Regions from separate parts of the Staphylococcus sp. TCBT05 genome, predicted to be linked through region 3. Evidence: riboswitches for the same ligand, from Rfam matches in the RefSeq annotation. Region 3 holds a riboswitch; each other region holds the start of a gene.
What was found. A riboswitch is a leader RNA that binds a small molecule or an ion and turns the genes downstream of it on or off. The one in region 3 is predicted to bind S-adenosylmethionine.

Region 1: another riboswitch for S-adenosylmethionine. It lies ahead of metK (methionine adenosyltransferase); the one in region 3 lies ahead of ACY191_RS03545 (aminotransferase class I/II-fold pyridoxal phosphate-dependent enzyme).
Region 2: another riboswitch for S-adenosylmethionine. It lies ahead of ACY191_RS11685 (methionine ABC transporter ATP-binding protein); the one in region 3 lies ahead of ACY191_RS03545 (aminotransferase class I/II-fold pyridoxal phosphate-dependent enzyme).

The regions. Positions count from the first base shown of each region.
Region 1 covers NZ_JBUQDQ010000038.1:57,634-68,954, reverse strand. The annotation lists gene ACY191_RS07495 (sigma-70 family RNA polymerase sigma factor) at 1-366, shown strand, start outside; gene ACY191_RS07490 (competence protein ComK) at 382-804, shown strand; gene ACY191_RS07485 (hypothetical protein) at 811-1,260, opposite strand; gene ACY191_RS07480 (transaldolase) at 1,612-2,325, opposite strand; gene ACY191_RS07475 (hypothetical protein) at 2,612-2,917, shown strand; gene crcB (fluoride efflux transporter CrcB) at 2,983-3,348, shown strand; gene ACY191_RS07465 (fluoride efflux transporter FluC) at 3,345-3,701, shown strand; gene ACY191_RS07460 (aldo/keto reductase) at 3,811-4,647, opposite strand; gene ACY191_RS07455 (NERD domain-containing protein) at 5,128-6,036, opposite strand; gene metK (methionine adenosyltransferase) at 6,128-7,324, opposite strand; SAM riboswitch class I at 7,434-7,546, opposite strand; gene pckA (phosphoenolpyruvate carboxykinase (ATP)) at 7,712-9,301, shown strand; gene ACY191_RS07440 (alpha/beta hydrolase family protein) at 9,419-10,207, opposite strand; gene ytkD (RNA deprotection pyrophosphohydrolase) at 10,188-10,667, opposite strand; gene yidD (membrane protein insertion efficiency factor YidD) at 10,728-10,964, shown strand; gene menC (o-succinylbenzoate synthase) at 10,961-11,321, opposite strand, start outside.
Region 2 covers NZ_JBUQDQ010000038.1:975,531-986,851, forward strand. The annotation lists gene ACY191_RS11675 (MetQ/NlpA family ABC transporter substrate-binding protein) at 173-985, opposite strand; gene ACY191_RS11680 (methionine ABC transporter permease) at 1,008-1,703, opposite strand; gene ACY191_RS11685 (methionine ABC transporter ATP-binding protein) at 1,696-2,721, opposite strand; SAM riboswitch class I at 2,805-2,912, opposite strand; gene ACY191_RS11690 (thioredoxin family protein) at 2,968-3,267, opposite strand; gene ACY191_RS11695 (toprim domain-containing protein) at 3,264-3,656, opposite strand; gene gcvH (glycine cleavage system protein GcvH) at 3,953-4,333, opposite strand; gene ACY191_RS11705 (arsenate reductase family protein) at 4,508-4,861, opposite strand; gene ACY191_RS11710 (thioredoxin family protein) at 5,004-5,324, shown strand; gene ACY191_RS11715 (nitroreductase family protein) at 5,391-5,930, opposite strand; gene aroD (type I 3-dehydroquinate dehydratase) at 5,998-6,717, opposite strand; gene ACY191_RS11725 (organic hydroperoxide resistance protein) at 7,046-7,471, shown strand; gene ACY191_RS11730 (GNAT family N-acetyltransferase) at 8,618-9,145, shown strand; gene ACY191_RS11735 (hypothetical protein) at 9,404-9,655, shown strand; gene ACY191_RS11740 (CitMHS family transporter) at 10,235-11,321, shown strand, end outside.
Region 3 covers NZ_JBUQDQ010000005.1:788,566-799,886, reverse strand. The annotation lists gene ACY191_RS03575 (FtsX-like permease family protein) at 1-115, opposite strand, end outside; gene ACY191_RS03570 (ABC transporter ATP-binding protein) at 105-866, opposite strand; gene ACY191_RS03565 (SulP family inorganic anion transporter) at 1,090-2,541, shown strand; gene ACY191_RS03560 (heavy metal translocating P-type ATPase) at 2,713-5,100, shown strand; gene copZ (copper chaperone CopZ) at 5,138-5,344, shown strand; gene ACY191_RS03550 (D-lactate dehydrogenase) at 5,408-6,406, opposite strand; gene ACY191_RS03545 (aminotransferase class I/II-fold pyridoxal phosphate-dependent enzyme) at 6,393-7,580, opposite strand; SAM riboswitch class I at 7,647-7,755, opposite strand; gene ACY191_RS03540 (aggregation-promoting factor C-terminal-like domain-containing protein) at 7,877-8,638, opposite strand; gene ACY191_RS03535 (PTS transporter subunit IIC) at 9,195-10,238, opposite strand; gene ACY191_RS03530 (6-pyruvoyl trahydropterin synthase family protein) at 10,385-10,810, opposite strand; gene ACY191_RS03525 (DUF488 domain-containing protein) at 10,890-11,234, shown strand; gene ACY191_RS03520 (M23 family metallopeptidase) at 11,320-11,321, opposite strand, start outside.

The sequences.
Region 1 (11,321 bases), on a different contig from region 3:
TTTATACGCATGTGGGAGTTAATCCAAGAATACAATCCCAACCAACAAATGTCGTTAAAAACATTTCTATTTACCCGCTTGAACTTTTACCTCATCGATCTATTCCGCTCAATTAAAAAAACTGAACCCATCGACTTTAATACGATTACGCTCGATAGTCAAATACATGAAAGTTCACTAGAACAACTTACTTGCTACAACCATTTTCTTACCACTTTGTCCCGTAAAGAACAATATTGGTTAAAGCTCAAATTAGCAGGATACAAACAAAAAGAATTAGCAAAATTTTTAAATTGTTCTATTTCAACATTAAAGAACTATCAAAAAAGTATCAAAATAAAATATTTATCTTACTATACCAAATAAAGAGGTTATCAAAACATGAAAATGAATATAAAATTATTGTATTTTAAAACATATATATCAGCACAAATACTTACACTCTGCCACTTTTCAACACACCATTTCCTCTATCCCGCTACAATGGACAAAACACTGCGTTACTTTTTCGAAACACAACAATTATCCATCCCCTTGCAAACTAAAAAAGCAAAACAGACTCTGAACATTAGAAAATTCTTACCTTTATACATAAATAGTGAAACAATTTTATTCCCTTTAACTACGAAACGTTCAGCAATCCAATACTATATCAATGCAATGGCTATAACCGGATTAAAGTCATTACAATATGGTACAGTCATTTATTTTGAAAATACTAAATATATAGAAGTTACAATTCCATATACTTTTGTATACAAAAAATGGCAAGAAAGTATTTCGCTTTCCCACCATTCATATTAATTACTCTTATAAATCTTTATTATGTTTATATTCAAGCAGTTTCTTCGTAAAGTAAGCAGTCACTTGCTTTATTGCATACAAACAAAGAATGATTAATAGTATTGACCCTACTAGTGTTAATAGAACGACTGCAGTGGATAGCTGTACTTCTGGTTTAATAAAGTATTGAACAGAAGACAAACTTGCTAAAAAGCCAAATAAAAACAGACCTAGTAACACTATATATGTAACTAATATACCAATTAACATCACAAATAATTGTGTCGTTGAAGTTACCTTTTCCTTAAATATATAAGATTTTAAAAATTGATTTGAAAATGCGATTGGCCGATTTAATTCACCAGATTCATCACTGTCTATCTTCGCTTGTAATACTTCATCTAATATTCGCTTCTCTTTCTTATTTAAAAACCACAATTGCTTTTTTACTTTTTGTTTAAAAATATTTACTTTCATTTTTTATACTCCTTTAGCATGTCACGCGCTAATAGCTACAATGTTTTAAAAATTAAAACTACAATGATTAATTATATATTAATTCATAAACTTGCATAGTATAAATTTGAATTTTTTATAAATATTCACACAATAGCTAATGAATCGACCTAATAAATCAATTAATTTTATGGCATGTATTTTTACAATTAAGAACCCTTATAACATTGCATCATGTTATAAGGGGGCACTATATTATTACAAAGTATCAAAGCTAGTCATATATTCGGACTCATCTGTCCTTTTTCTGCTCTTTTTATTTTTTAAAAGAACAAAAAACCCTATAAACATTGAGTTTATAGGGGATATTGATTATAAAATTGATAAACCTGAAGATTGGATATCTTTTGCAAAGCCTTTAACTGTGTCAACAGATAATTCGTCGATATCTCTACCTAAGTTTGTGTTAACTTTTTTAACTACATCAGCTGGACAAGTAATAATATCAGCACCAACTTCATCAGCTTGAATAACATTAATTACTTCACGACAGCTTGCCCATAATAATTTAACGCCATCTTTACTATGCGTAATTTCTGCTGATTCTTTCATTAATGGTAATGGATCTACACCTGTATCAGCAATACGGCCAGCAAATACTGAAACATATGTTGGTACACCTTCAGTAACAGCTTCAGTAATTTCTTTAACTTGATCTAAAGTATAAACAGCAGTTACATTTAAACGAACATTGTCTGCTGATAATTTTTTAATTAGAGAAATTGTTGATTCACCTTTTGTGTTTACAACTGGAATTTTAACAAATACGTTTTCACCATATTGTTTTAAAATTTCAGCTTCTTTTTCCATAGTTTCTAAGTCATCTGCAAATACTTCAAATGAAATAGAGGCATCTGGAATTTCACGTACAGCTTCTTCAGCAAATGCTTTATAGTCTGTTACGCCAGCCTTAGCCATTAAGCTAGGGTTAGTTGTAAAACCATCAACTTGTTTATTTTTATAAGCAGCTTTCATTTCTTCAATATCTGCACCATCTGCAAACACTTCAACATTTAATTTTGCCATTAAAAATTCCTCCTGACTAAAATAAATAATTCTATAAAGAATTATTTTTATAACGGTTATTAACCATTCAACTCATTTATACCACCATTTAACATGAAATTCTAATTTTTTGCTTAAATTGTCAAAATTTTTAGAGTAGAATTTTACAAATTACAGTAGTAAATTTGCCTCAATAGTAAGATTTTCATCATAATAAAAATCTTGCTTTTTCTTTTAATTGTAAATTTAGTTAATTTTATGTAAAAATATGGTATCATTATTAGATGAATTGCACTAGGAGGTAAATATGGCACGTTCAAAACTTTATTTTTATTTATCTAGTTTATTGATTATTATCAGTTTTTATTTTAATACTAGAAATCCTCTTCTAAATATGCACTTTAATTCTATAATTAAACTAATTTTTGTTTGTAGTATTATAAATGCTGTTATTTTAATAATTTCTATTATTTTTGCAGATAAATCGATTAAACATTCTCAAGACAAATCAGATTGGATTAGAAAAGCGAGTAAAATATTACCGTTTGTATTACTCATCGTAATTATCATTCATATCCTTTCTTCGCTTTCAACATTTGGTATTATTTTCTAAATTATGCTACAAAAGGTAAAATACTTTTGTAGTATTTTATTTTATTGAGAGGAAGCGTATAAATGATGCAATATCTATTTATTTTTATTGGTGGCTCAATTGGAGCACTTTTAAGATATTGGTTTTCTTTTATGAATCCTGATAGTGGCTTTCCCACCGGTACTTTCATAGCTAATATCATGGGTTCTTTTTTAATGGGATTGTTAGGTAGTTTAGCACTAAAATATTTCGCCAATAACGCACATTTAAAAAAAGGTATTACTACTGGCTTTATCGGAGCCTTTACCACCTTTTCTACTTTCCAATTTGAATTAGTATCTATGTTAGCGCACCAGTACTATTTATTATTAGTTATTTATGCGATTACGAGTTATATCATTGGGATTATAGTTTGTTATATCGGTGTGCGAATTGGAGGGAAGATAGCATGATCAATATTTTATTCGTAATGTTAGGTGGCGGTATCGGAGCAGTCATTAGAGGCTTTATTACAAATTATTGTGCTACTAAATTCACTTCCCCATTTCCAATTGCTACGCCATTCGTTAATATTATAGGTAGTTTCTTTATCGGCTTTATTATGGGAATGACTATACATACATCTTGGATACATCCATTGCTAATTATTGGTGTCCTAGGCGGATTAACCACTTTTTCTACTTTATCTTCTGAACTTGTAAAGATGTTAGTAGATAAACAAAATCTGTGGCATTTTATTGGATATTCCTTACTCCAATATGTTGTTTCATTCGCCGCCTGTTTCATCGGGTATATTATTTTATAAATGTAATCAGCAATATTAGTTAACAAAATAAAGAACCCAGTAAATGAATTGTTATAAAAACGCATTTACTAGGTTCTTTTTAATATTAATATTTCTAAATTTAAATGGTTTATTCGCCAGTAAATTCTAATGGATTTGGTCCAATACGTTTATCTTCATTTAACTGGTCTAATTTTTCAATTTGCTCTGCAGTCAATTTAAAGTCAAAGACATTTAAGTTTTCTTCAATTCTAGATGGCGTCACAGATTTTGGTATAACAACGACACCATGGTCTATATTCCATCTAATAACTACTTGAGCTGGTGTTTTACCAATTTCTGTAGCAACTTGTTGCACTGTCTCATCTTCTAAGATTTGTGCATTCATTAATGGTGACCATGACTCAGAATGGATATTTTGAACTTCTAGATAGTTTCTTAATTTTTGTTGCAGTAAGTATGGGTGAAATTCAACTTGATTAATCACTGGTTTAATTGAAACTTGAGCTAATAGTGCATCCAAATGACTTGGTTCAAAGTTACTAACACCGATATTTTTAACTTTATTATCTTTATATAAATCTTCCATACCTTGCCATGTATCAATCATTAACGCTTCATCAGTACCTGGCCAATGCATAAGATACAAATCTAAATAGTCTAATCCTAATTTTTTTAAACTCGTTGCATAAGCATCTGCAACATTGTCTCTGCCATAATCTGCTAACCATAACTTCGAAGTAATAAATAGTTCGCTTCGGTCAATACCAGTAGATTCTAACGCTTCAGCAATACCTTCGCCAACTTTTTCTTCATTTTCATAAATCATAGCTGTATCAATATGGCGATATCCACTCTCTATAGCATGTTTTACTGCTTCTTTACATTGATCGCTATTATCTACTCTAAATGTACCTAATCCAAGTATCGGCATTTCATTGCCATTGTAAAACGTAATATTTTCCAATGTTCATATCCCCTTTTTTACTTTACTTATCTTACATGATATACAATTTCGTAAGTCATATAAATCAAAAAGCTTCATAACCAAATAAATTAGCTATTTATTACGTTAATCACTAATATGTATTGCACATATTTACTACTTCCAAACTTTAATTTATCATAGTTTTCTCAGTTCGTTTTCCTAGCATGTCATCTCACCATTGGTCTTTGCCTAGCATTTTTCACTTAGGCCTCTCGCCAGATACTCCACATGATGATGTATTTTCAAATCAAAAACTTCAAATTAAATTTATCTACGCTACAATTAATTACACGGAATTTATTATTTTTTGTTATCTACATATATTACGAACCAAATTTAAATATAAAAAAAAGAGCTAATCAACAATGGATTAGCTCTCTTTTATTTGAGAATGGATGATTTAAGTCCCAACCACTCTATTCATTTCAGAAAATTGATTACGTTACTTTAGCAAAGATATTAATTAAAAGATTCAATTTCATCCATAATGCGTTGTAAATCTTCGACAGTGTATTGAATTCGACCATGGAAGACAAACTTATTAAAGAATTCATCCAATTGTTCTGGACCAACAAGCACTTTAGAATTTGAACTTTGTGCATAGTTTGTGATTGTAACAGCACCTTCATTCTTCGGATTAAAGTACAAGATAGTCGTCGGTGTGAATTTCAAGTTCAATTCTGTTTGAATATCGCCTGCTAACTTTTCAATATCATTAATATGCTCAGTATAATTTACAAAATTCAATGATTTCTTATCATCATTTTGATCTAATACTAATGTTTGAGCCTTTTGCTTATCAAGATCTAATGTATCGAAGACTTGCTCAATCATTGGTTGATCTTTGAATTGATTTGCACTGATGCCATTATAGACATGACCTTTTAACAATTGGGAATCGATTATATATAACCCTGTACGTGTTAATACTAAATGACTGATATGTTGCACATCACTAAATTCATTTCGTGGTAAAAAGATATTGGCCATAATATGCATATCTTCAGGTCTAATTCGCTTTTCATTTACTAAGCGTTCCCGAATACCAATCAATCTCATATCTGTTACATACTCACTATGATTTTTTGAGAAAAGTTTCAGTGCATCAATTTCTCTATCTTTAGTATTGACTGTCGCATCATATTCTTCTTTTTGTTTTGTAACAGTCTTTTTATTTTCGATTCTTTCTTTTTCTAATTCTTCTTCGTGTGCTTCTTTTAACTTTTGTTCTTTAGATTGATATTGTTCTTCAATCTTTTTCTGTGCTTTCTTCTTACTGTTTAAAGCAGCAATAAATAAAATCAAACAAATAATTGCTACGATAATTGCCACGATTAAACCAATTTCTAAAGGTCCCAATGAGTTCATAACAATAACGCTCCTTTATGTGATCAGTAACTTTATTATAATGGAAATCATCTGTTTATTCGAGTGTAAACTATACACTTAAGGCAATTTATTATGCTTGTACAGAATCTTTCAATAAGTTGACTTTATCAAGTTTCTCCCATGGTAACAACACATCCGTACGACCAAAATGACCATATGCTGCAGTTTGTTTATAAATAGGATGTTTTAAATCTAACATTTTTATAATTCCTGCCGGTCTTAAATCAAAGTGAGTTCTAACCGCTTCAACTAACACACTTTCATTCACTTTTCCTGTACCAAATGTATCGATTGATATAGAAACTGGCTCTGCAACACCAATTGCGTAAGCAAGTTGCACTTCACATTTATCAGCTAATCCTGCTGCAACAATGTTCTTAGCTACATAACGTGCTGCATATGCTGCTGAACGGTCAACTTTTGTAGGATCCTTACCACTAAAGCATCCACCACCATGGCGTGCATATCCGCCATACGTATCTACAATAATCTTACGACCTGTTAAGCCCGCATCTCCTTGAGGTCCACCAATTACAAATCGACCAGTAGGATTGATGTAGAATTTTGTTTGTTCATCTAGTAAATCTTTTTGAACTGTTGGATAAATAACATGCTCTTTAATATCATTTTGAATTTGTTCTAATTCAATATCTTCAGCATGTTGCGTAGAAACTACAATTGTGTCAATACGGCTTGGTTTATCATGTTCATCATATTCAACAGTTACTTGCACTTTACCATCTGGGCGAAGATAGTCTAATATGCCATCCTTCCTTACGTCTGATAAACGTTTAGATAATTGATGAGATAAGAAAATTGGCAATGGCATATAAGTATCTGTTTCATTTGTTGCATAGCCAAACATTAAGCCTTGGTCTCCGGCACCTGTCGCCTCTATTTCCGCCTCAGATAAATCATCGCGATATTCTAATGCGGTATCCACACCTTGAGCGATGTCAGGTGATTGTTCGTCTATCGCTGTTAATACTGCCATTGTTTGACTATCATAACCAAATTTAGCACGCGTATAGCCAATCTCTTTAATTGTCTCTCTTACTACCTTAGGAATATCAACATAAGTAGTTGTTGATATTTCACCTGAAATTAACGCCATACCAGTCGTAACTGTCGTTTCACAAGCTACACGTGCATTTGGGTCATCCTTTAATATTTCATCTAAAATCGCATCTGAAACTTGGTCGGCAATTTTATCTGGATGTCCTTCTGTTACAGATTCTGATGTGAATAATCTTCTATTGTAAGTCATAATTTGCTCCTTTAGTTTTAAATTACGAATATTCTCTATACTGTGAGCTCATTAAAAAAGGGCCTTTTCACTATATTAAATAGAGAGAAGGCCCTAATACGTCCATTCGCTCTTATCGTTCAGACGGTATTTGTCTGCAAACGGTTTGGCACCTTTCTTCGTATTAAGAAGAGGTTGCTGGGCTTCATTGGGTCCATGTCCCTCCGCCTCTCAGGATAAGAGAATCCGTTAATCACTATAGTACCGAAGTTAAGTAATAATGTCAATTTAACATTTATTAATATAAATTTTAAATTCCCTTTAAAATGATGTGTACTAATAAATCATATGTGTTATACTTTTTAATTGTAAAGGCTTACAATACAAATAACTTTGGAGGGATTGAGTATGGCTGTAGATACATACACATACACTAATAAAATCGAAAACATTTTGGGCAAAACGTCATCATTATTCCAACTTTCTACAACACAATTGTATAACAAGATTTTAAATAATGGTGAGGGTGAATTAACAGAACTTGGAGCAATTAATGCAAAGACTGGTAAATATACTGGACGTTCACCTAAAGACAAATTCATCGTGACAGAACCATCTTATAGAGATTCTATCGATTGGGGTAATATCAACCAACCTATCGAAGAGGAAACATTTTTAAAATTATATGACAAAGTTCTTGAATACCTAGATCAAAAGGACGAACTTTATGTCTTTAATGGTTATGCAGGTAGTGACGAAGAATCACAGTTAAAGTTAACAGTAATCAATGAACTTGCTTGGCATAATTTATTCGCCCAAAACATGTTTATACGTCCAAAATCTAAAGAAGAAGCACAAGAAATTAAAGCTAATTTCACAATCGTGTCAGCGCCACATTTTAAAGCTAATCCAGAAGTAGATGGTACAAATTCTGAAACATTTATCATTACTTCATTTAAACACAAAGTTATTTTAATCGGTGGTACTGAATATGCAGGTGAAATGAAAAAAGGTATTTTCTCTGTAATGAATTACCTGTTGCCGAAAGATAATATTATGAGTATGCATTGCTCTGCTAACGTCGGCGAAAAAGGCGATGTTGCACTATTCTTCGGTCTTTCAGGAACAGGTAAAACAACGTTATCCGCAGATCCTACACGTAAATTAATTGGTGATGATGAGCACGGATGGAATGACAACGGGATCTTCAATATTGAAGGTGGTTGTTATGCAAAAGCAATTAACCTTTCATATAAAAAGGAACCACAAATTTACGACGCTATCCAGTATGGAACAATTTTAGAAAACGTTGTCGTTGATGAAGACGGTGATGTAGATTTCGATGATAATAAATACACAGAGAATACACGTGCTGCATACCCTATCAATCATATTGATAACATTGTAACACCATCAAAAGCTGCACATCCTAATACAATTATATTCTTAACTGCAGATGCATTTGGTGTATTACCTCCAATTTCCAAATTATCTAAAGATCAAGCAATGTATCATTTCTTAAGTGGGTTCACTGCTAAATTAGCAGGTACTGAACGTGGCGTTACAGAACCTGAACCATCATTCTCAACATGCTTCGGCTCACCTTTCTTGCCATTAAATGCAAAGGTATATGCAGATTTACTCGGAGACCTAATCGATAAACATGATGTTGATGTCTATCTCGTAAACACTGGTTGGACTGGTGGTAAATATGGTGTTGGTAGAAGAATCAGCTTAAACTACACTAGACAAATGGTAAACCAAGCCATTACAGGTAAACTTAAAGATGCTGAATACATTAAAGATGATATGTTCGGATTAAATATTCCAATTCATGTCGAAGATGTACCTCAAACATTATTAAACCCAATTAACGCTTGGAGCAAATCAGATGAATACAAAGCGCAAGCTCAAGATTTAATCGACCGCTTCAAACGTAATTTTGAAAAGTTTGGTGAAGAAGTATCTGACCTAGCAAAAAATGGTGGATTTAAATAATACCAAAAAAGACCGTGTGCCTAACACACGGTCTTTTTTTATATAAATTAACAAAAATAAATATATTTTTAAACATTCAGGCTATTATATTCCAACTCATTTTAGAAGACGATTATATTAAATGTAGTGTTGCTGAATACAATTATTTTCAACATCCGTCATCCACTGCTTAACAGCGTTTAATGCATGTTTAATTGCAGGCGGTCTTGGTACATGACCTTCATCCATTTGATAAAATGTACGAAATGTCACGTTTCTTTCAGACAATTTACATTCTAAATGATATGCTTGATGTATACCTACTTGTTTATCCTTGCCACCATGCACAATGAAGATGGGCGGACACTCTGAGTTTATTGATGTCAATGCATCTCGCTTAGCATAAGCAGCATAATCTTTCTTTGGGTGACCAATCATTCTGCGTAACATTCCTCTTAAATCAACACGTTCTTCATACATTAAATGTATATTCGACACGCCACCCCAAATGATAAAGCTTGAAACTGGCAATGCTTGGAAAGTTAATAAACCTTGTAAGCCACCCCTAGAAAAACCAACCATATGTATTGGTGCATCAGGATACATGTCATGTAGTATTCGAACAGCAACGCATACATCATCCAAATCACCGCCATAAAATTCATCTTTACCTTCACTACCATTATTGCCACGATAATAAGGACCAAATACTAAAGTGTGCGCATCATAAAATTGCATCAAACGTCCTGTACGGACCATCCCTACCTGTCCTTTACCTCCGCGCAAATATATAACTATGCGTTTCACAGTACGTGTTGGTCGCATCATCAGTCCACGAACCTTTAAATTATCAACCAAGTACGTAACCTCTTCAAATATATGATCTAAACTCTCGACTGGCATGCGCTTATGATTTATAAAAGCCAATTTCCATCACTCTTTCTAAGCATTGTAAAATTGCTGCATCTTTTAATAAATAGCTCTTTTTGTTGCTCGGTACTTCTGAAACATCATTAAAGCATAAAGGACCATGCGTTTCATAATAATTTAACTGTTGCTCTAAGACATCTACGGTGACCATAAACACATCTTTAGTAAATCTTTTACCGCAAGTTCTTTCTACATAATATTGGGCAATATAATGAAATGTTTCTCCAACACCACCAGTTTCTTCAAACAATTCCCTTTTTGCAGCAACTAAACTGGTTTCCCCAGGTTCAACCTTGCCTCCCGGAAATTCAATACCTCTTACTTTATGTTGTGTGAATAATAATTTCCCTTGATAGTTCGGAATGATTAGAACGTGTTCACCGTCAGGAATATCTGAATCGTCTTTATACGTTAAATATACATTATCATTTTCTTTATCTTTAAACTTCACGCTCATCACTCTTCCTCTTTCTATGTTAAACTAACAATGCTATGATTTTAGTTGGAGGCTAATTATATGAAAAAAATTTTCCTTGGACTCATTTATATTTATCAACATTATATTTCACCCGTGACACCAGCAACGTGTAGATTCTATCCTACTTGTTCTGAATACACACGCGAAGCAATCGTTGTTTATGGTCCATTTAAAGGTACATGGCTAGGAATCAAACGCATACTGAAATGCCATCCACTGCATAAAGGCGGATTCGATCCAGTTCCGTTAAAGAAGAATAAGTCAACTAAAGATTAATATATACGTTTAAGTCTTGATGTCAGTACTATTGGAGGTTCAAATTGAATAGAACCTCCTTTTAATATGCCTGAATTTGCAACCACATCTTGCTCAAAGTAATATCCAGCTGGTGTAATATCACTTGGAAAATCTGCCCATTGAGCAACCATCGCTGTAAAATAGCGACTTAATCCATATTCATACATGCCACCTATAACCACTTTACCACCATATTGTTTAATAACATCAATTAATTCGATTACGCGATCAATACCACCTAACCTAAACGGTTTGACAATGATAACCTCGACATTATATCGATGTAATGCATCTATTATATTTGCTTTCGATGTCGCTTTTTCATCAATCGCTACA
Region 2 (11,321 bases), on a different contig from region 3:
ATCGCCCTTTAATATTAATGTATACACTTTAATTTATATTTAAACATTTACTGAGGAGTCACATTTCTTCCTTAACTATTTATAGTTATTTGAGAGACATTATTTAAACTCTTTAATATAAAAAATCCCCCACTAACCATTACGGCTAGAGAGGGATGGACTATATTCAATATTATTTTGCTGGTACTACTGCACCATCATATTTTTTATTAATGTAGTCTTTGATTTCTTTAGAATGTAATACTTCCATTAATGCTTTGATTTTCTTATCGTCTTTGTGTCCTTCTTTAACTGCGATTAAGTTAGCATATGGATTATCTTTTGCTTTCTCAACAACAATTGAATCTTTTTGTGGACTTAATTTTTGATCGATAGCAAAGTTTGAGTTAATAATTACAGCATCTGCTTTTTGGTTTTGATAGATCTTAGGTAAGTATTCTGCAGATTGTTTGTTGTTAAATTTAATATCTTTTTTGTTTTCAGTGATATCTTTAAATGTTGCGTCTTCAGGTTTTACACCTTTTTTCAATTTGATTAAGCCTTCATCAACGAAGAATTTTAAGAATCTACCTTCTTCAGCTGGGTTGTTTGATACGTAAACTGTTGCACCTTTTGGTAAGTCTTTTAAGCTTTTATATTTTTTAGAATATACAGCCATTGGCTCTAAGTGTACGTTACCAGCAGATTCAATTTTATAACCTTTGTCTTTTTTATCTGTTTTTAAATATGGTGTATGTTGGAAGAAGTTTGCATCCAATTCACCTTTATTTAATAATTTATTTGGCGTAGTGTAGTCGTTAATTGTTTTAATCTTTAAGTTATAACCTTTGTCTTTAAGTAATGGTTTAGCCTTTTCCAAAATTTCTGCATGTGGCGCTGGTGATGCTCCAACTGTAATGGTCTTATCTTTCCCGCCGCCATTACCACAAGCTGCTAAAACAAGTGCAAGAACTAAAACCGAAGCAAAACTAAATAATTTTTTCATATCGTTAAGTCTCCTTTTAATTTTATCTCTTATCTATCTTATTTGTAGCCCAATCACCAATAAATTGAATGATAAAGACAATAATAAGTATTAAAATAGTTGAAACTAAAATGACATCATTTTGGTTTCGGGTAAATCCAGTTAAATATGCCAAGTTACCTAACCCACCTGCACCAATAACTCCGGCAATTGCCGTTGAACCAACTAATGCTATGGCAGTAACCGTAATACCTGAGATTAATGCTGGCATTGCTTCAGGTATTAATACCTTTTTAACTACAGTCCAAGTATTTGCACCCATTGACCATGCTGCCTCGATAACACCTTTATCGATTTCTTTAAATGCAATTTCGACTAATCGTGCATAGAATGGTGCAGCACCGATAATTAGTGCTGGTAAAGCACCAGTAGGACCACTAATTGTTCCAAGTACTAAGCTTGTAAAAGGAATTAATAGTAATATCAAGATAATGAATGGTATCGCTCTGAACAAGTTAACAATGAACGATACAATATTATAAAATATTCTAGCTGCCTTCGAATCACTTTTAGCAGATAAGAATAATAACACACCTAAAATTAAACCAAAGATAAATGCAAATATCGTAGAAACAATTGTCATATACAATGTCTCGTATGTTGCAATCCAAACCTCACTCCATTGAACATTTGGCATTGTAATCATTTCTTGGAGTATGTCACTAAATGAATTACCCATGCTTTAACACCTCCAATGAAACATGTTGCGCTTCTAAATCATTTTTGAACTTTTCGAACTTTTCTGAATCTAATGATGGTAAATGTAATACCAAGAATCCGATGGAACCGTCTTTAGAATGTTTGATATTCGCTTCCAATATGTTCACATCAATATCATGTGTTTTTGTAATATATGAAATAAGTGGTTCAGTCGTATTATTACCTGTAAAGTTCAAACGTACGATATACGAATTATCATCAATATGTACTAAATCAGTAATAGACTCATCAAAATCATCATTTAAATCATCTTTGACAAAACGTTTTGTCACATCGTGTTGTGGGTTTTCAAAGACAGATGTTACTGCACCTTGTTCAATGACTCGGCCATTTTCCATCACGGCTACTTCATCACATATGCGTCTAATAACTTGCATTTCGTGTGTAATGATCACAATTGTTAAATTACGTTGTTCCTTGATTTTCAACAGCAAATCTAAGATTTCATCCGTTGTTTGTGGGTCAAGGGCACTCGTTGCTTCATCACATAGTAATACATTCGGCTCATTAGCCAATGCTCTTGCAATACCGACACGTTGTTTCTGACCACCAGATAGTTCTGACGGATAAGCGTCCTCTCTACCTTTCAATCCTACTAGCTCCACTAGTTCTAGTGCACGTTGTTTCGCTTCTGATCTTGAAACACCTGCAATTTCTAATGGAAACGTAATATTATTTAAAACCGTTCTTGACCATAGTAAGTTAAAATGTTGAAATATCATGCTCACTTTTTGACGTTTTTTACGTAATTCTGATTTTGATAGTTTCCCTATAGTATCGCCATCAATGATAACGTCTCCTGAAGTAGGCTGTTCGAGATTATTTAAGAGTCTGATTAAAGTACTCTTTCCTGCACCAGAAAAACCAACTACCCCAAAGATTGAGCCTGATTGAATGCTTAAATCAACATGATCTACAGCAAGTACGTCTTGTTTCTTAGTTTTGTACCTTTTCACTATTTGATTTAACTCAATCATCATAGTTGCCTCCTTGTATTGCTCTATCAATTAAAAAATGCTTTCCCTTGTTCACCGAAGAATAGAGAAAGCATTTGCCGCTTCTCTCATCTCCAAAAGTCCAACAAGACTTTTTGTGAATTGGCACCATTTCTGTTACAGACGGTTGCCGGGCTTCGTAGGGCACATCCCTCCACCTCTCGTGATAAGAGTTTCATTTATTTAATTATCAATAATCCTACCATCGCACTAGAGATTCGTCAATAACTATTTTAAATTTTCTAATAAATAAGGTACCGACTGAAATGCGTAAATACGCTTTATCTCTTGGCCTTTTGACATGACTATTAGTACGGGTACAGATTGAATTTCGTGCTTTTGGCTATATTCTGGATAAAAATTCAAATCCACTTTCGTAATTGGTAATTGTAAGATTTCATTAGCGATGTCTAACATTCGTTCAGATATTTTACATGTTCCACACGTAGGTGTATAGCCAAACACCAGTGATTTCTCTTTATCATCGTGTTCATGTATATCGACACGCGTTTCTTTTGCTACGTTCATGTTAATAAACTAACCCTTTCAGCTATATAATCTATTTGAGCCTTTGCCATGCTCTCTTCATCCTTTACTTTAAATCCATTTTTTTCTAGAACTCGTGAGAGATATGGCTTTGGACATTTTGCAACTTCACAATATTGTTTATCAATTCTAATATGATGACTTTCACTTAAATAACGTTTAAACCATTTACGGATTTTTTCACCTTCATTATCTGAATCAACAAGTATATGCACTTGTTTTCCATATAATGATTCAATCATTGCATCTAATTTATCAACGCCCATTGTACCATTCGTACAAATAATTTCAATTGGCTGATCTATAACTTGCTTTACCCTCTTCTTGTCGGACTTCCCCTCGACAATGATTACTTGGTTTAGTATCGTCATGATATCCACCCTCTAAATGTTGATAGTTATTCTCTTCTATTAAGTTTTTCACATTAGTTAATAAGCATAAACATTATTTACATTTTTATCATGTAACCTTTGCACACTCTAGATAAATTTGACTATATCTTAATTGTTCATATATAGTTATTGCATCTATTTTATGCATTACCACAGCATATAACATCTTCTTTTTATATTGTTAAAGATTATTCATCCGCTTAATATAATTTGCACTATTTTTACATATAAAATAAAACTCCCAGATTCAAAGGATCAAGGAGTTTCAGTCATGTTTATTCACCAATCATTTCAGAATATTGTTCTGCTGATAATAAATCTTCTAATTGGCTTTCATCACTTAATTCAATTTTAATCATCCATGCTTTTTCATATGGTGATTCATTTACAAACTCAGGGCTATCCTCTAACTCATCATTTGAGCTAAGTACTTTACCTGAAAGTGGTGCATATAATTCAGAAACAGTTTTTACAGATTCAACACTACCAAAAGTGTCGCCTTCATTAATTTCATCATCAACTTCTGGTAATTCAACGAATACGATATCTCCTAATTCGTTTTGAGCGTATTCAGTAATACCAATTGTTGCTGTATTTCCTTCAACTTTTACCCATTCATGTTCTTTAGAATATTTTAATTCGTTTGGTACTGCCACGAGTATCCCCTCCTAAATGTTATTACATATTCATGATGCCATATGAAAGGTATTAGGGCAACTATAAAGTGGGATAACATTGCACCTTCAACCGTTTTTCGCTCATTTTTATAAAGCGTTTTCATTTTTTGTAAACTTATTATGCTTTACTTGATTGCCATGACTAATATTGTCTTATAACCAAACTTGTTTATATTCGTCTTCTTTAAAGCCAACAGTCACTTTATCACCAGATACAGCAAGTGGTCGTTTAACTAGCATACCGTTTGAAGCTAGTAAATCTAGTTTTTCATCATCTGTTAAATCATTTATCTTATCTTTGAGACCTAACTCTCTGTATTTTGCGCCATGCGTATTGAAAAGTTTATTAATTTCAATATCTGTTCCAGCTAAAATTTCTTTAAATTCACTCTTAGTAGGTGTGTGTTGTACAATATCAATTGGTTCAAAGCTAACGCCATAGTCTTTTAAGAATTTTGCTGCTTTTTTACATGTTGTACAATTAGGATACTGGTAAAATTTTATCATTATTCTGTACCTCCTATGTCTAGTTATCACTAATATATCAAATTTATTCATAAAACGCTCTAATTATTAAGCTAATTTTTTTTATTAGAATTATAATTTCGCTATAATAGTATTACTAATCTATCAAAAAGGAGAATTAATTATGCAACCTATTAATACAACTGATCAATTTAAAGAGACAATTCAAAGTGATCAACCAGTCATTGTTAAATTCGAAGCAGGCTGGTGCCCTGATTGTAAAGCTATGGATATGTGGATTGATCCAATAACTGAAAAATATAATGATTACCAATGGTTTACAGTTAACAGAGATGAATTAGAAGATGTAGCTGCAGACAATGAAGTGATGGGAATTCCAAGTCTACTCGTATTTAAAGATGGAAATAAATTAGCACACTTACATTCTGCAAATGCTAAATCACCAGAACAAGTTGAATCTTTCTTAGCAGAAACATTTAAATAATAAATTAAGGAGTGAGACTAAAATCTATTGATATAGACTTCTTGGTCTCACTCCTTTTTTAATGGGCTAAAACTTTTCAATTATATTTTCAGTATGTCGTGGTCTATAATTCATTTTATCTTCTAAGTCAGTTAAATATAAAAATCCTAGTAAACGTTCGTTTTCTTTAATATTAAATAGAGCTTGGACTTCTTTGTCAAAAATATAAGACGGCGTCTTCCAACATGTACCTATTCCTGCTTCATGCAACAATAGCATCAAATTTTGTACATAAGCACCAAACGCCAAATGATCTTCTAAACCTTCTAATTGATGAGGGTCTTCCTTTAAAATCAAGACCAACATACCACCTAAATTAGTAACGACTTGATAGTGATCTTCTTGCTTTTTCGGTTTATCATGAAACGCAATTTGAGTTAGTTGTTTACTCATATTTCCCAATCTATCTTTAGCAACGTGAATCACTCTCCACGGTTCCCTGTGTCCATGGTTAGGTGCATCAGCAGCCTTTTTAATCGCATCATATAATGCATCTTCATCTATAGTCATATCTCTCTTAAAGATTTTTACACTTCTACGTTGTGAAATAGCCTCTTGCAGTTCCATAGTTATATCGCCCTTTCTCTATTGATAACTATTATCAATTATAATGTAGAATGACGATATTTTCAAATTACTCATATAGATTCAACTGTGCTCTCAATGTTTCAACATGAATTTGACCAGGTGCTTTCGGTGTATCCAAACAACCATAAGAAACTACTCCACCAAATACACCTTGCGCAGTCCTTGAAACAATACCTAATTTAGACATTGATATGCCAATCACTTTTTCTGATACTGTATCAGCGGTTTCAGAAACCACTTCTAACAAGCGTAGCACATCCATCTTGTCATGTGGCATCACAGCAACCTTGATATAGCTTGGTGACAATTGGTGCATTTTAAAATATAAATGCTTTAATTCTTCTATAGGCGGCGTTTGTTTGAAATCATGATATGACAATACAGTTTCCACACCTTGTGACTCCACATCATTTACAAGTGCTATGAATAAATCTCTGTTAACAGACTTGTCAAATTCAATATCTAGTAAATCAACACCATTGACATTGCTAATATTGAATAACAATTGTCTATAATTATCATCTTCAAGTGTTCCTGCACCACCTTGTGATTGCGTTCTATAGGTCACCAATAATCGCTTATTGATATTCAACTCTTTTATTGACTCAATAGTTTGCTCCAATAATTCATTATTGTACGCTTGCCACTGATCTATGCGCAATTCAATAATTTCAAATGAGTCACTATACAATTTTAATTGTTGTAGTGTTTCTTCAGTTATTTTATTTTCTGGAGCTATCGTCACAGCAATATCGACTTTTGTCATTATATGTACTCCCTTTATAAGATAATTAAAATTATTGTATAACAAATTTTGAAAATAACACAATGCCAAGTTATTATTTTCAGCAGAATCAGCAATACATAACACATTTACTGCGCTATTCATTTCATACCACGATAAAGTTATTTATTACAACTAGTCCCGTTACATAACCTGAGTCATTTCTGCCTATAATACACTCCAATTTGATGGTATATGCATATTGCATCAACCATATTAAAATTTATTTTATAATGAAAACGAATTCCTATGGTTTAAATTTTATACAATGGGTAGACATAAGAATAAAGACCTAAAGGAGGTATTTTAAATGGCAGTAAAATATGAAACGAAAGCAACAAATACAGGTGGACGTAATGGACACGTTCAAACTGATGACAAAGCAATTGACGTAGCGGTAATTCCACCAGCTCAAGCTGATGCTGAAAAGGGTACAAATCCTGAACAATTATTCGCAGCAGGTTATGCGTCATGCTTTAATGGTGCATTTGATTTAATTTTAAAACAAAATAAAGTTCGTGGTGCAGAACCAGAAGTAACTTTAACAGTCCGTTTAGAAGACGATCCTGAAGCAGAAAGTCCAAAATTAAGCGTCTCAATAGATGCAAAAGTGAAAGATGTATTATCACAAGAAGATGCTGAAAAGTATTTACAAGATGCACACGACTTTTGCCCATATTCAAAAGCAACACGTGGCAATATTGATGTAGATTTAAGTGTTGAAGTAGTAAAATAAGCACTTAATATAAAATCAAAAGCGTCTAAGAAACAAATTTCTTGGACAACGATAAGAAGGCAATTTCTATTGAAATCATATAGAAATTGCCTTTTTAATATTCATTTAGAATGATAAGACATCGTTCCATGATGATGTTTGAATTCATTTGTTTTATTGTCAGAGATTATTTCAATGATTGTATTAACATAGCATGACATATCATTTAAAGAAATATGTATTGAAATTGCCATTGGCAGCATAAGTTGAAAAATGTCATAATCTTTATATTTAAGACACCTCGTTAAATTAACTTAGTAGTGATTATCAAATTATATGAAAAGGCCTTATTTTATTAAGTATATTTTAACGTGAATTTTTTATTAAATCGACGTATTTTGGCGAGACTCCTGTGGGAACAGGACAAGCTGAAGACTACAGGCTGAAGCTGTCCCCTAGGAAAGCGAGCCTATAATTTATAATATTGAACATAAAACAGTAGATAAGAAAAATGGATATTTCATGATTTACATTCTTATAAAAGTTTAACATTTGTATTTCAATATAAAACATTATTTTTTGCAGTATGTTGGCGAGACTCCTGTGGGAACAGGACAAGCTGAAGACTACAGGCTGAAGCTGTCCCCTAGGAAAGCGAGCCAACAATATGTAATATTAAAATAGCACTCAGATAAATTTAATTCATTCATCTGAGTGCTATTTTTCTAGGATTTTTGTCCCAAAATCTTTTTTGTTCAAATCTTGATTTCTTTTTATAAACCATCAAATAAATATTAGAATCTGTCATCTTTATCATTTAAGATAAAATAAGTAATTAAAACCAAAAAAGCAATCAGGACAAGAACGATTAGCGAAACAACTATTGTGATAATTGACGTCACAATCTTTGCCCTCTCTTTCAAATATGTATCTCACCACATTATATCATAATTTTTATATATAAATGAGTTCTAAAAAAATTCAACTAATTACATTTACACATTTTATAATTGATAGATTATTTTATATTCAAATTAAACGTACTACTAACTTTTCATAAAAAATCAAAAATAGTATTGCTCAAATAAATTTTTTCCTTTAATATTATAATAAAATTATCAAAATATTGATTTAAGTTTTTACTTCAAATATTTAGGGGGCCTTTTAATGAGAAACGTTCGTTATTTGACAGTTGAAGATTTATCGATTTATTATTCGCTTTTATTGCAAGGCATCCATAAAAAACTTGAAGTATACGCGTGGAAATACCAGAATGAACACTGCATATCAAAAAATGTACTCACCGATATTCTAGATATAAATAACAATCATCATAACGTAATTGGTGTGTTTGAAGGTAGTGAATTAGTTGGTGCCGCGACTTTAATTCATGATCAATCTTATGGATTAACTCACAAAGCTATCATAGAAAATTTATGCGCTAACGGCTCAGATCATGAAGAAAAAGAGCAAATCGCAGAACTATTGATGGAACATTTATTTCAAATTTGTAGAGAAAAGAAAATTGAAATATTATTAACTTCTTTAATTTCTAACAATATTAGTGGCAAAGTATTTTTTAGCCAGTTGAATTTTGAAACACTTGTACTAGAACATCATGCTAGAAAATATGGTGAGCGTTATGTTGATGAACATTGGCTAATCTATAATTTTTTAGAGAACGAACAAGAATAATTTAGCAATTGAACCGTACTACATTGTTGTATCGTATGAAATTTATATAATTTATGGAAATTGACGTCTTTTTCTGTATTGAGCAGTTTAAATGATCCCACATACATTTCAAACCTTTTATAAAACTTTTTTATAATTACTTGCAATTACATTTAGAACCAAATATCATTTTTAGTGAGTACGTATAACACTTTTATTTAAGTTGAAATTGAGTAGATATTTTCATTCATCTTTTAAATATTGAGAGGACTGAACAAGTTGAAATATGCAACAACATTATTGTCATTATTTTTATCATTAATTACACTTGCAACACCATTACTCGTTGTAAATAAAATATTAGATGGTAATTTATCAATCATTGCAGGCGGTTTATTTATATTAGGTGTATTGTTAATCAATATTTACGCATGTTTACGTGGTGATCGTATTGCTAACATATTTGCAATGTGTGTGAGTATTTTCTCTTTCATATTATTGTCATTCCCATTATGGAATTCGTTAATTTAATAATTAACACAGTTTCATATATTTAATACATAATGTATTCATATCAAAATAAAACCTGACATTTTTAATAGCATAAAACAAAAATTCAAGAAGAACGCCAATCCTTTACAATGATTCAATCAATCTATAGGGTTGGCTTTTTCTATATTAATAACGGCATAATGTATCATTCGCTAATATAAAGAGATAGCTCAATTCCCCTTGCCCTTAATACTCCTTCTACTCTCTTTGGTATTTTAAATATTGTTAAACATTCATCTGCGCTGATTATAGAAATATGCTACCTCCATATAATTCTATTGGTTTTAATCCATTTATCATCAGCTATAAATTGAATGGTGCCTCCCCTATTAGCTGTCTATAACTAATGTTCACAACTACTTATTAAAAATTAGTTTTATTGAATTATCCCTCAAGCAAACCATCTAAATAGCATAACTTTAACTAATAATTATTTTTGAAATATTGTAGTTATATTAACAATTCTTAATTTAAATAAATTTTTTCAATTTTATAGCAATTTTAATTTTAAAAATATTCTGAAAGCGCTATAATGATAAAAATAAGGGGGATTAATATATGAATTTAGCTATTTTAGGTTTCGTCATGATTATTATCTTTATGATTCTTATTATGACACGTAAAATGTCAGCCTTAATTGCGTTAATTGTTATTCCAACAATTTTTGCACTTATCGGCGGATTCTATGCGGGCATAGGCAAGTTCATGCTTGAAGGAATAGAAACAGTAGCACCAACTGGTATTATGCTTACTTTTGCTATTTTGTATTTCGGGGTTATGATTGATGCTGGTTTATTTGAACCTGTTATTAATCAAATTATAAAAGTTGTTAAGGGGGATCCTGTAAAAATTGCATTTGGAACCGTCATACTTGCTTCAATGGTTGCATTAGATGGCGATGGAACTACAACTTTTATTATAACCGTTACCGCAATGATGCCTTTATATAAGAAAATTGGCATGAGTCTTTACACACTTTCGACTTTAGCACTGTTATCAATCGGTGTTATGAATATGTTACCTTGGGGTGGACCTACTGCGAGAGCAATTTCTTCATTACAAGTAACAACGGAAGAAGTATTTATACCTATTATTCCAGCTATGGTTGCAGGTATAGTCTTTGCCTTTATTGTCGCTTATATTTTAGGTAAACGTTCAAGAAAATTTATCACATCTTATACTGACATCGATTTAGATGATGTCACTAAAACTGATACTAAAGAAGAATCATTACTAAAAAGACCAAAAATGATTATTCCCAACGCTATTCTTACAATTTCATTAATTATCTGTTTAATTATTGGATTATTACCAATTCCAGTATTATTCATGCTTTGGTTTGGCGTAGCTTTATTAGTAAACTATCCAAATTTAAGTATTCAAAATTCAGTAGTCAAAAAACATGCTGGCGATGTACTTGCAGTAATCAGTTTAGTATTCGCTTCAGGTATTTTTACAGGAGTTATGAATGGTACGAAAATGGTAAATGAAATGGCAAATGCCTTAGTACATATCATTCCGGATGCAATGGGTAATCACTTCGCATTAATCACAGCTATTCTGAGTGGGCCATTTACATACTTTATGGCAAATGATCCATTCTACTATGGTGTCCTACCAATTTTAGCAGAATCAGCACAGCAAT
Region 3 (11,321 bases):
TTAATGTAACAAAGCTAAAATAAAGGACAATACTAACTATCAACGAAAATATATACATCGCATAGTGACGAATATTCTGTTTGAAATTCTTTAGTACAATCTGATTAAAGCTCATGTGTCACACCACCTAAAGCCGTTTGCATATGAATAATATTCTTATAAAAGGCTTGGTTCGTATCTTCACCTTGATAAATTTCAGAATGTATATTACCGTCCTTTAACATAATCACTCTATTAGAAAAACTCGCCGCTACAGGATCATGTGTAACCATTACTATCGTGGCGTTCATTTTCTTATTCATTTCTTCTAAACGATTTAATAAATCCTGCGCACTTTTAGAATCAAGTGCACCTGTTGGTTCGTCGGCAAAGATAATAGCTGGTTTATGCACTGAGGCACGTGCTGCCGCTGTACGTTGTTGTTGCCCACCAGATATTTCATTAGGATATTTATTACCCAATGCTTTGATCCCAAGTGCTTCAGTTACTTCATTATAATTGGCTTCTTTTTCTTTTTTTGACATCTTTTGTATAGACAATGGCAACATAATGTTTTCTTTAACCGTTAGCGTGTGTAATACACTATAATCTTGGAAGATAAATCCTATCTCTTTTTTTCGAAAATCTGCTAATGCTTTATTGCTCATTTTATTTATCTGATTGCCATTTATTTCGACTGTACCACTGGTTAAATAATCAATAGAACTTATAACATTCAACAAAGTTGTCTTACCAGAACCAGATGGTCCCATAATTGTGACGAACTCACCTTCTTCAATTGAAAAGTCTATCCCCTTTAACACTTCTTGTTGTTGGTGCTTGTTACCATATTTTTTAGTTAAACCTTCAACTTTTAAAATTGGCATACTTTTCACTCCTAGTTACCTTTATTTATAATCCAATTGTAACGAATCATCCTAACACTGGCGTTTGTTTTAACTAACAAACATAGTTATTAAAATAACAACTTTGTCACACAGGTATAATTTTATGCGCATTCAATTATACTTTACATTGAATTTTAATAACTTTGTACTTAAAATACTATGTTATAATAATTTAGTTAAAATATTATTAAGGAGTATATAAATGCTAACTAAATTAAAAAGCGAATGGTTAACTGCACCAAGGACAAATATCTTAGCAGGTATTGTTGTTGCCTTAGCTTTAATACCAGAGGCAATTTCCTTTTCAATTATAGCTGGAGTCGATCCAATGGTCGGTCTTTATGCATCTTTTATTATTGCAGTAGTCATCTCATTTGTAGGCGGTCGACCTGCTATGATTTCTGCAGCTACAGGTTCCGTCGCCCTAGTCGTCGTTCCGTTAGTTAAAGATTACGGATTACAATACTTACTTGCTGCCACTATATTAATGGGTCTTATTCAGGTCATATTCGGCATATTAAAGGTCGGACATTTGATGAAATTCATACCAAATTCTGTCATGATTGGCTTTGTCAATGCTTTAGCCATTATGATATTTACTACGCAAATTAAACATATCTTTGGTATATCTATTCCAACTTACATCTTTGTCATCATTACCTTACTGATTATTTACTTATTACCACGCGTTTTTAACACAATACCCGCTCCACTTATTGCCATTGTGTTGTTAACTGTCATTTCGATTTATACACATGCCGATGTAAAAACAGTCGGAGACTTAGGTGATATTAAACGTACACTACCACATTTCCTTTTACCAGATGTACCTTACACCTTTGAAACTTTGAAAATCATATTACCTTATTCATTATCTATGGCTATTGTTGGACTTGTTGAGAGCTTGCTTACAGCTCGTATTGTTGACTTAGCAACTGATACGTATAGTAATAAAAATCAAGAATCACGCGGACAAGGTATCGCAAACTTTATAACAGGCTTTTTTGGTTCTATGGGCGGTTGTGCCATGATAGGTCAATCCGTTATTAATGTACGTTCTGGTGCTACAACGCGTCTGTCTACCTTTACTGCCGGAGTATTTTTAATCATTTTAATTATTGTCTTTGGTGATTGGGTAGTACAAATTCCAATGCCTATTCTCGCTGCAATCATGGTTATGGTTTCAGTCGGAACATTTGATTGGAAATCATTCAAATTTATCAAACGTGCACCTCGTACAGATGCCTTTGTAATGATCTTAACAGTCGCTATTGTGTTGTTGACTAATAATTTAGCTTTAGGCGTCATTGTCGGAGTCATTGTTAGTGCATTATGCTTTGCCACTAAAATATCTAAGGTTAAAGTTGAACAAGAGACACATGAACAAACCATTTATTATAAAATTTCAGGTCAAATTTTCTTTGTATCAATAGATACAATGATGAATCAATTAGACTTAGATTTGAAACATCAGACAATATATTTAGATTTCCAACAAGCACACTTATGGGATGATTCTGCAGTTAATGCTATTGATACACTCGTTGAAAATTATAATAAAAAGCACAATACCGTATATGTTCAACATTTAAATAAAGATAGTAAAAAAATAGTTACTGAACTTACAGAAATTAATCATCAACATTTATTATAAGCCGTTATTTCACACAAAAGCCAATGCGCATGTATTTACTGCGCATTGGCTTTTTTAAATCTTAATCATTGACATATATACGGGTAGGGGGTATATTGTAGATAAATGATTTGCTCTACTACCGGACATTAATATTCCAAGATACATAAAATAAAAAGGGAGGTTTATATTATGTCACAACAAAAAACAACGACCTATGATATTACAGGGATGACTTGTGCAGCTTGTGCAAATCGTATCGAGAAGAACTTAAATAAACTCAATGATGTTACTGCAAATGTTAATGTAACGACAGAGAAAGCAACCGTAACATACGACCCACAAAGCACTTCTGAAACACAAATTACTGAAAGCATTGAAAAAACTGGTTATGGCGTGTCTACTGAACACACTGATTTAGATATTATCGGGATGACTTGTGCAGCCTGTTCAAATCGTATCGAAAAGGTATTAAATCGTATGGATGGCATAAGTAATGCAAGTATTAATCTCACTACAGAAAGTGGTGCTATCGACTATAACCCTAACACTGTTACGGTCGATGATATAATAAGCAGAATACAACAGATTGGTTATGATGCACAGACTAAACAAGATGAAACACAAAAAGCATCTAGAAAGGAACAAGAATTAAAGGGAAAAAGATTCAAACTGATTATTTCAGCTATCCTAACCGTTCCTTTATTACTAACAATGTTCGTTCATTTATTCGGCATTCCTTTACCACATATTATAATGAATCCTTGGTTCCAGTTCGTCTTTGCAACACCTGTTCAATTCATTATTGGATGGCAATTTTATGTTGGTGCCTATAAAAATCTTAAAAACAAATCAGCAAATATGGATGTACTTGTTGCTTTAGGTACAAGCGCTGCTTATTTTTATAGTATCTATGAAATGATTAAATGGTTAATTCAACCACAAATCACTCCGCATCTTTATTTTGAAACAAGTGCAGTATTAATCACACTAATATTATTAGGTAAGTATTTAGAGACACGCGCTAAAGCACAGACAACAAATGCATTAAGTCAATTAGTCAACTTACAAGCTAAAGAAGCACGAATCATCAGAGATAACACAACAATCATGGTTCCATTAAACGAAGTCAAAGTTGGCGATTATTTAGTTATCAAGCCAGGAGAAAAGATACCCGTTGACGGTACAATAATTAAAGGAACAACATCAATAGATGAATCTATGCTGACTGGTGAATCAATTCCAATTGAAAAGAATGTGAATGATACTGTCATAGGTGCAACGATGAATAAACATGGTTCCATTACTATTGAAGCAACAAAAATCGGCAAGGATACGGCTTTATCGAATATTATTCAAACTGTAGAAGCTGCCCAAAGTTCTAAAGCTCCTATCCAACGACTCGCAGATATTATATCTGGTTACTTTGTACCAATTGTTGTAGCCATTGCTTTACTCACATTTATTTTCTGGATTACACTTGTACAACCTGGTGAATTTGAACCTGCGCTCGTTGCTGCTATTGCAGTATTAGTCATCGCCTGCCCCTGTGCATTAGGTCTTGCTACTCCTACTTCTATAATGGTAGGAACTGGTAAAGCTGCTGAACATGGCATCTTATTTAAAGGCGGAGAGCATATTGAACGAACACATGAAATTGATACTGTAGTCTTAGATAAAACTGGGACAATTACAAATGGTCAACCAGTAGTCACTGCATTCAATGGTAATAGCGAGACGCTACAATTACTTGCATCTGCAGAAAATGGATCCGAACATCCATTAGCCGATGCTATAGTGAAACATGCTGTTAATAACGATATTAAATTGTTAGAGCCTGAACACTTCACTTCTATACCTGGCAGAGGTATTTCAGCTATTATTCATAATCGTCATATCTTAGCAGGTAATCAACAATTAATGACAGAATATAATATTGATACAACTGAGCAAATAGAACAATTACAACGCTACGAGACAGCTGGTCATACTGCTATGTTTGTAGCTGTCGATAATCAAATTAATGGCATAATTGCCGTTGCAGATACTGTGAAATCAAATGCACGAGAAGCAATTCAAGCATTGCATGATTTAGGCATCAACGTCGTCATGTTAACAGGCGACAATGAACGTACAGCTCATGCTATTGCTAAACAAGTAAATATAGATACCGTTATTGCGGAAGTATTACCGGAAGAAAAGGCAGCAAAAATTGCAGAAATTCAACAAACAAATCAGCATAAAGTAGCTATGGTAGGAGATGGTGTAAATGATGCACCTGCTCTAGTACAAGCAGATATAGGTATTGCAATAGGTACAGGTACCGAAGTTGCTATTGAAGCAGCAGATGTTACTATCCTGGGAGGCAATTTATTGTTAATACCTAAAGCCATAAAGGCAAGTAAATATACTATCCGTAATATCCGTCAAAACCTATTTTGGGCATTGGGTTATAATGTAGCAGGCATTCCTATTGCTGCATTAGGCTTATTAGCTCCTTGGATTGCTGGCGCAGCAATGGCATTAAGTTCAGTCAGTGTAGTAACAAATGCTTTACGTTTAAAAAGAATGAAACTATAGTTAACCCTATATAAAAATTTATAAGGAGGTGAATGTTATGGCTAAAGAAATCATTGCAGTAGAAGGTATGAGTTGTAATCATTGTAAACAAGCTGTTGAAGGAGCACTAACAAATCTAGATGGTGTTACAACTGCTGAAGTAAATCTTGAAGCTGGAAATGTCACAGTCGATTACGATCAAACACAAGTTACAACAGTTAACATGAAAGAGGCTATTGAAGATCAAGGATATGATGTAAAATAGCACAATCATAGAGGCTCATATCATCAAAGTGCGTTGATGATATGAGCCTCTATTTTGTTATAATCAATTTACACGTAATGATGTATCTCCTGTTTGTAATACCTCAATAGTTGCATCTAAAGCATCAACTATTAAATTTTCAACAGCAGCATCCGTATAGAAAGCAATATGCGGAGATAAAATAACATCTTTACGTTCAATAAGTGAACGTAATAATTCATCTTCTAATGTGACACCACGTTGATCACTAGGAAATAGACCCTTTTCAGCCTCATATGTATCTAATGCTGCACCCTTTATAATACCTTTATCAATAGCTTCAATTAAGGCACGGGTATTCACAATCGACCCACGAGCGCAATTTATAAATACTGAACCTTCTTTAAAACTATTAAATAATGATTCATCAAATAAATAATGATTTTCATCACTTGCTGGCACGTGCACCGTAACAATATCAGCTACTTCCACTATTTCTTTAATTGTATCTTTATAACTCACGATAGATTGTAATTGTTCATTTTTCACAATATCATACGCAATTACCTTAGCACCAAAACCATTTGCAAATATTTTCGCAACTACACTACCAATACGTCCTGTACCAATCACTGCTACTGTTAAATCCTTAATAGAGCGCGATAAGATGGCAGGTTGCCAGCGAAAATCTTGTTCTGCGGTCTTTTGCTGTATATCATTAAAGTTTCTCACCAAATTTAATGCTTGGGACACAGTATACTCTGCAATTGACTCAGGTGAATATGAAGGTACGTTTGAAATGATTAAATTATACTTATTCGCCAATTCAAAATCATAACAATCATACCCCGCACTTCTTTGGGCAATTTGTTTTATTCCAAACTCATTCATTTTTTTGTAAACCACTTCGGGCAGAGGGATTTGTTGTGATACAGACACGCCATCAAAGCCTCGGACACTATCTACCGTGGATTCAGTCAATAATTGACTATCTAAATCTACAGATACTTTATGTTGTGCTGACCACGCTTCAATATAAGGAATATCTTCCTCTCTTACACCAAACAATTTAATTTTTGTCATCGCAGACACTTCCTTCTTTATGATATAAAGCACTTAATGATTGTAAACGATTAGCTGCTTCTAATAGTTGTGCATCATTCAATGCTAGTGAAATTCTGACATAATTACGCCCATGCTCGCCAAATGGGATGCCAGGAGCTACTAAAATAGATTGCTCCTCTAATAAATACTTAACAAATTGCTCACCATCATAACCTTCCGGAGTAGCTAACCATAAAAATATACCACCCTTCATTGGTTCAAATGGAATGTGTTTTTCAGCCAATTTTGCTTCAAAAAGATCTCTCCTGCGTTTAAAGGTAGCACTTTGTTCCTCTAAAAATGTATCATAATGATTTAAAGCGTATGTTGCAGCATCTTGTAACGCACCAAACATGCCTGCATGTGTGTGTGTTTGGAATTTTTTGAGCGCCTGAATCACCTCTTTATTACCTACTGCAAAACCAACTCTAAATCCTGACATATTATAGCCCTTAGATAGTGAAAATATTTCAATCGCTACATCTTTGGCTTGTGGTGATTGCAATATACTCGGGTTTTTATGATCAAAACCAAAGGCACTATATGCAAAATCATGAACAATTTTAGTTTTTGTCCCCTTAAAACGCTTTATAGCTTCATCAAATACATTTTGTGTCGCAACTGATCCCGTAGGATTATTTGGATAAGTTAAATATATCAATTTAGTATTATCTAAGACTGACTGTGCCACCTTATCCCATTCAGGTAAATAATCCGGAGAATTCAATACCAGTGGTACCGGAATTGCATCAGCCAATTTTACGCCAGCTAAATAATCTGTATATCCTGGGTCAGGCAACAACACATTTTCTCCTGGATTAACAATACACTGCGGTAAATTAACTAAACCATTTTTTGTTCCATATAAAATACATACTTCATCTTCTTTATCTAACGCTACTTGATATTGACGTTGATAAAAATCAACTATCGCTTGTTTAAAGGTATCTTTTCCATGAAATGCACCATATTTTTGGTTCTCTGGTATATGTATTGCTTTACTAAAACAATCTAAAATGCCCTTAGGTGTTTCTCCATCAGGTATACCCACCGCCATATTAATTAATGGTAAGGGGCCATGTTCTACTTTTTGTCCCATTGTCTTTCCAAAATAGCTGTCAGGTATCTGAGATAATCTTTCTGACATTACCATAAAACTGCCCTCCTTAAATAAAAAACTATATACCGAAGTTCAGCGGCATATAGTCATATCATATGTCACCTATCTCTCAAGACAAATATTGCTTGTTGGATTTAGCACAGTACGTCAATCACGTCTGTTGCTGAAGTATCATCGGGCCAATTCCCTCAACTTCTCTAGATAAGTTGCTTCATATTAAATTACTAATTATTTTATCAGAATATTCAAACTTGTCAATGTAAAAAAAGAACGACTCTAAAGAGTCGCTCTATATATAGTGTTGAATCATTTAATTATTTAATTAAATCTTACCACCAGTTATTAGCTGAACGGAAAGCTAATGCAGCTTCGATTGAACCATAACGTTCTTTAGCATAGTTGATCATACCTTGAGTTTGAGTAGCAACTGAACCAGTTCCCCAAGATTCTTTAGTTTGACCTAAACCTCTGTATCCTAATTCGTTAACAGCATTTGGGTTACCGCTTGACTCAGGTAATACGATAGTATTCCACATAGCTTCAGTACCACCAGCAGCTAAGAATTGAGCTTTAACTGATCCACCAGTTGAAGCAGCTTGTGTTTTTGCAGCTTCGTATGCTTTAGTTGCAGTGCTTGTTTGAGCAGTTTGAACGTTTGAGTTTGAAGAAGCTTTAGGAGCTTCAACTGCTTGAACTTCTACATTGCTTGATTGTTGTTGTGAACTTACTTCGTTAGATGATTTTTCGTTAGTGTTTGTAGATGCTTGTGCACTTACATCTTGTTGAGCTGAGTTTGATGAAACGTTTGTAGATGCACTTTGTGAACCTGCAACGTCATAGCTCCAAGACCATGATTGACCATCTGAATCAAATTTATATTCGAATCCGCCTAATACGAAGTCATAGTGGTAAGCACCAGCGTGTAATGGTTTTTCGTTTAATTCTGAAGCGTTGTTTTGAGCTAATTCTGCTAAGTGTGCTTTGTCGATGTTTTGCTCAGAAGCGTGCGCTTGATTTTGATCTGCTTGAGTTGCGTATCCAGTTACACCTAATGCTACTGCTAAAGATGATGCTAAAATTGTTTTCTTCATAATAAAAAAATCCTCCAAATTTAATTCTTTTCTAAAAGTAAATTATATTTTCGTTAATAAAATTATCGTATCTGCTAATATTGTTTAAAATTTATGTCTAATTTTTTGACCACAAATAATATACCATAAATTTCTCGTTTTTATATTACATGTATATAACAAAACTTTACAAAAGCAAGCTCATTATGTAACATTGCAATCTTTTTGTTTTGTTTTGTTACGCATAAACTATCAAAGATAACGCTAACATTTAATGTAAAATGTTGTTATAACAGTGTAACTTACTACTTTTTTCACATTAAGACTATTTTCTGAATTATTACAAGTATCCTTTCTGTAATACTTTTGTAATAATATAAACCGTTAAAAAATATATTTATTGGGGCAAAACTTGTAATTTTTGTTTTTTCTGAAAATTCAATCGCTAACTATCTATTACTTTCATGACGGTATTCAACTTTAATTTTACCGAAAAAATCGTCTACAGGTTTTATTACTCCTGTAGACGACTCAATTAATTGTTAACTTTATTAAGCTGTATTTTAAATTATTTTCATTATGCTAAGAATTTAAAAATATCTCGATCATATAATTTCAATACTTTCATATAGAAGGTATTAATAATATAACCAATTGTAAATGGCACTACAAAAAATGCAATAAATACCATCAACAGGCTCAATAGTGGTGAATGTTCCATAAACCTAAATGCACTAATTGGACCGACTAGTCCAATAATACCAAATCCAGCAGATTCTTTAGTACCGCCAATGCCGATAAGTGCTCCGGCAAAACCTGTGACTAAAGCAGTAGTAAAAATAGGCAATAATATGATAGGATGACGCACCATATTAGGAATCATCATTTTAACGCCACCTAAAAATATAGTAATCGGCACACCTGCTCTATTGATCTTAACAGTTCCAGCAACAAGTACTGCTTCACATGCCACTATTCCAAGTGAAGCTGAACCAGCAGCTAAACCACTAATACCTATTGCTAATGCAGTTGCAACGGTTGATATAGGTGAAATAATAATAAAACTAAATACAAGTGCGATTAACATAGACATTAAAATAGGTTGCAGTTCTGTAAATGAATTCACCAAATTCCCTATACCTGTGGTAATCATTTTCACATAAGGTAACAATAAAACACCTACCAAACTTGCAATAACTCCAACAAAAGTTGGTAATATGATTAACGTGAGACTACCAAAACGCTCACCAATCACTAATATAATAAACACTGCAATAGCTGCAGTTATCATCGTGTTAATTAAATCACCTACACCCATTAATACCCATGTACCTGATTTAAATTGCGCAACACCACTACCAATAAATGCCGAACTTGCTACTACGGCTGTCGCTAAAGGTGATAATTTAAATCGCATTGCTATTAATGCACCTACCAAGATTGGTACTGTAAATTGTATACTTTCAATAATTTGCAATAACGTTTGAAAGATGGGATATTTCGGTGCAAAAACCTTAAATAATTCTCCTAAAATTGCATTCGGTATCAGTCCGGCCACAATTGCGATTGCCACGCCTGATAATACATTATTAATAAACTGTTTTGGACTTACCTTGATCATAGAAGTTCCTCCTTAGTTGTAGTAGGTACTTAATATATCATATTTTCCAAATTTTCAGAATATTAATTTTTGTTTTAGTCATTTAATTTTGCATTATCTATAAATTCCATCATATTTTGAAAACGATACGCTAAATCTACTTCATGTTACTGCATGAATGCTTCAGTCAATACAAGCCCTTGGCGATCGTTTTCGTAAAACTCTAATTTATAAAGTGTATTTCCATTTGGAAGGTATTGCTCAAACTGTTCCCAAATCCAAAACGCAATATTTTCTGCAGTCGTATTCATAGCTGGTAATGTGTCATTTAATAACTGATTTGCTAAAAAAGGTTTAATGTGTTCATCATATAATTTGTCTACAACATTAAAATCTAATGCCAACCCATAATCATCAATAGGTGATAATATCTCTACATTAAAACGATATAGCTTATTTTTTAAATCTTTATGCAATGTTTCAGAAAAATAAATTCTATTATCACACTGAAATTGGAAACTATTTCTGATTAACACATTATTCGTTCTATATTGATACGTTTTCGGTGGCTGCACATGATCAAACTTATTCATCATAAAACCTCCTGTTTTTCTTTATTTTACCCTTTTTCTAAAAAATAACTTCAAACTACGATGTTTTTAATTTACAGCTATTGGCAATGATGAAAGTGAAAATCAACAAGTAACTGGATTACGCATATTAGTAGATCGTGTATGGCCAAGAGGCATCTCTAAAGAACAAGCTAAGATCGACCATTGGTTAAAGGATATTGGACCTTCTACAGAGTTAAGAAAATGGTTCGATCACGATGCAGAAAAATTCACAGAGTTCAAATCGAAATACCAACAAGAATTAACTGATAATGACGACCAAGCTAAAGCATTTAAACAATTAAAACAATGGGTTGATGAAAGTGATAAACCGGTCGTCTTGTTATTCGGCGCCAAAGATACTCAACATAATCAAGCCGTTGTACTTCAATCTTTATTGAGCTAATACGCTTCAAGGCATTATCTTAGCATATATATTCACAATCCTATCGGTAGCGTATACTACATTACAATACAACCCATTCAGTCGGTT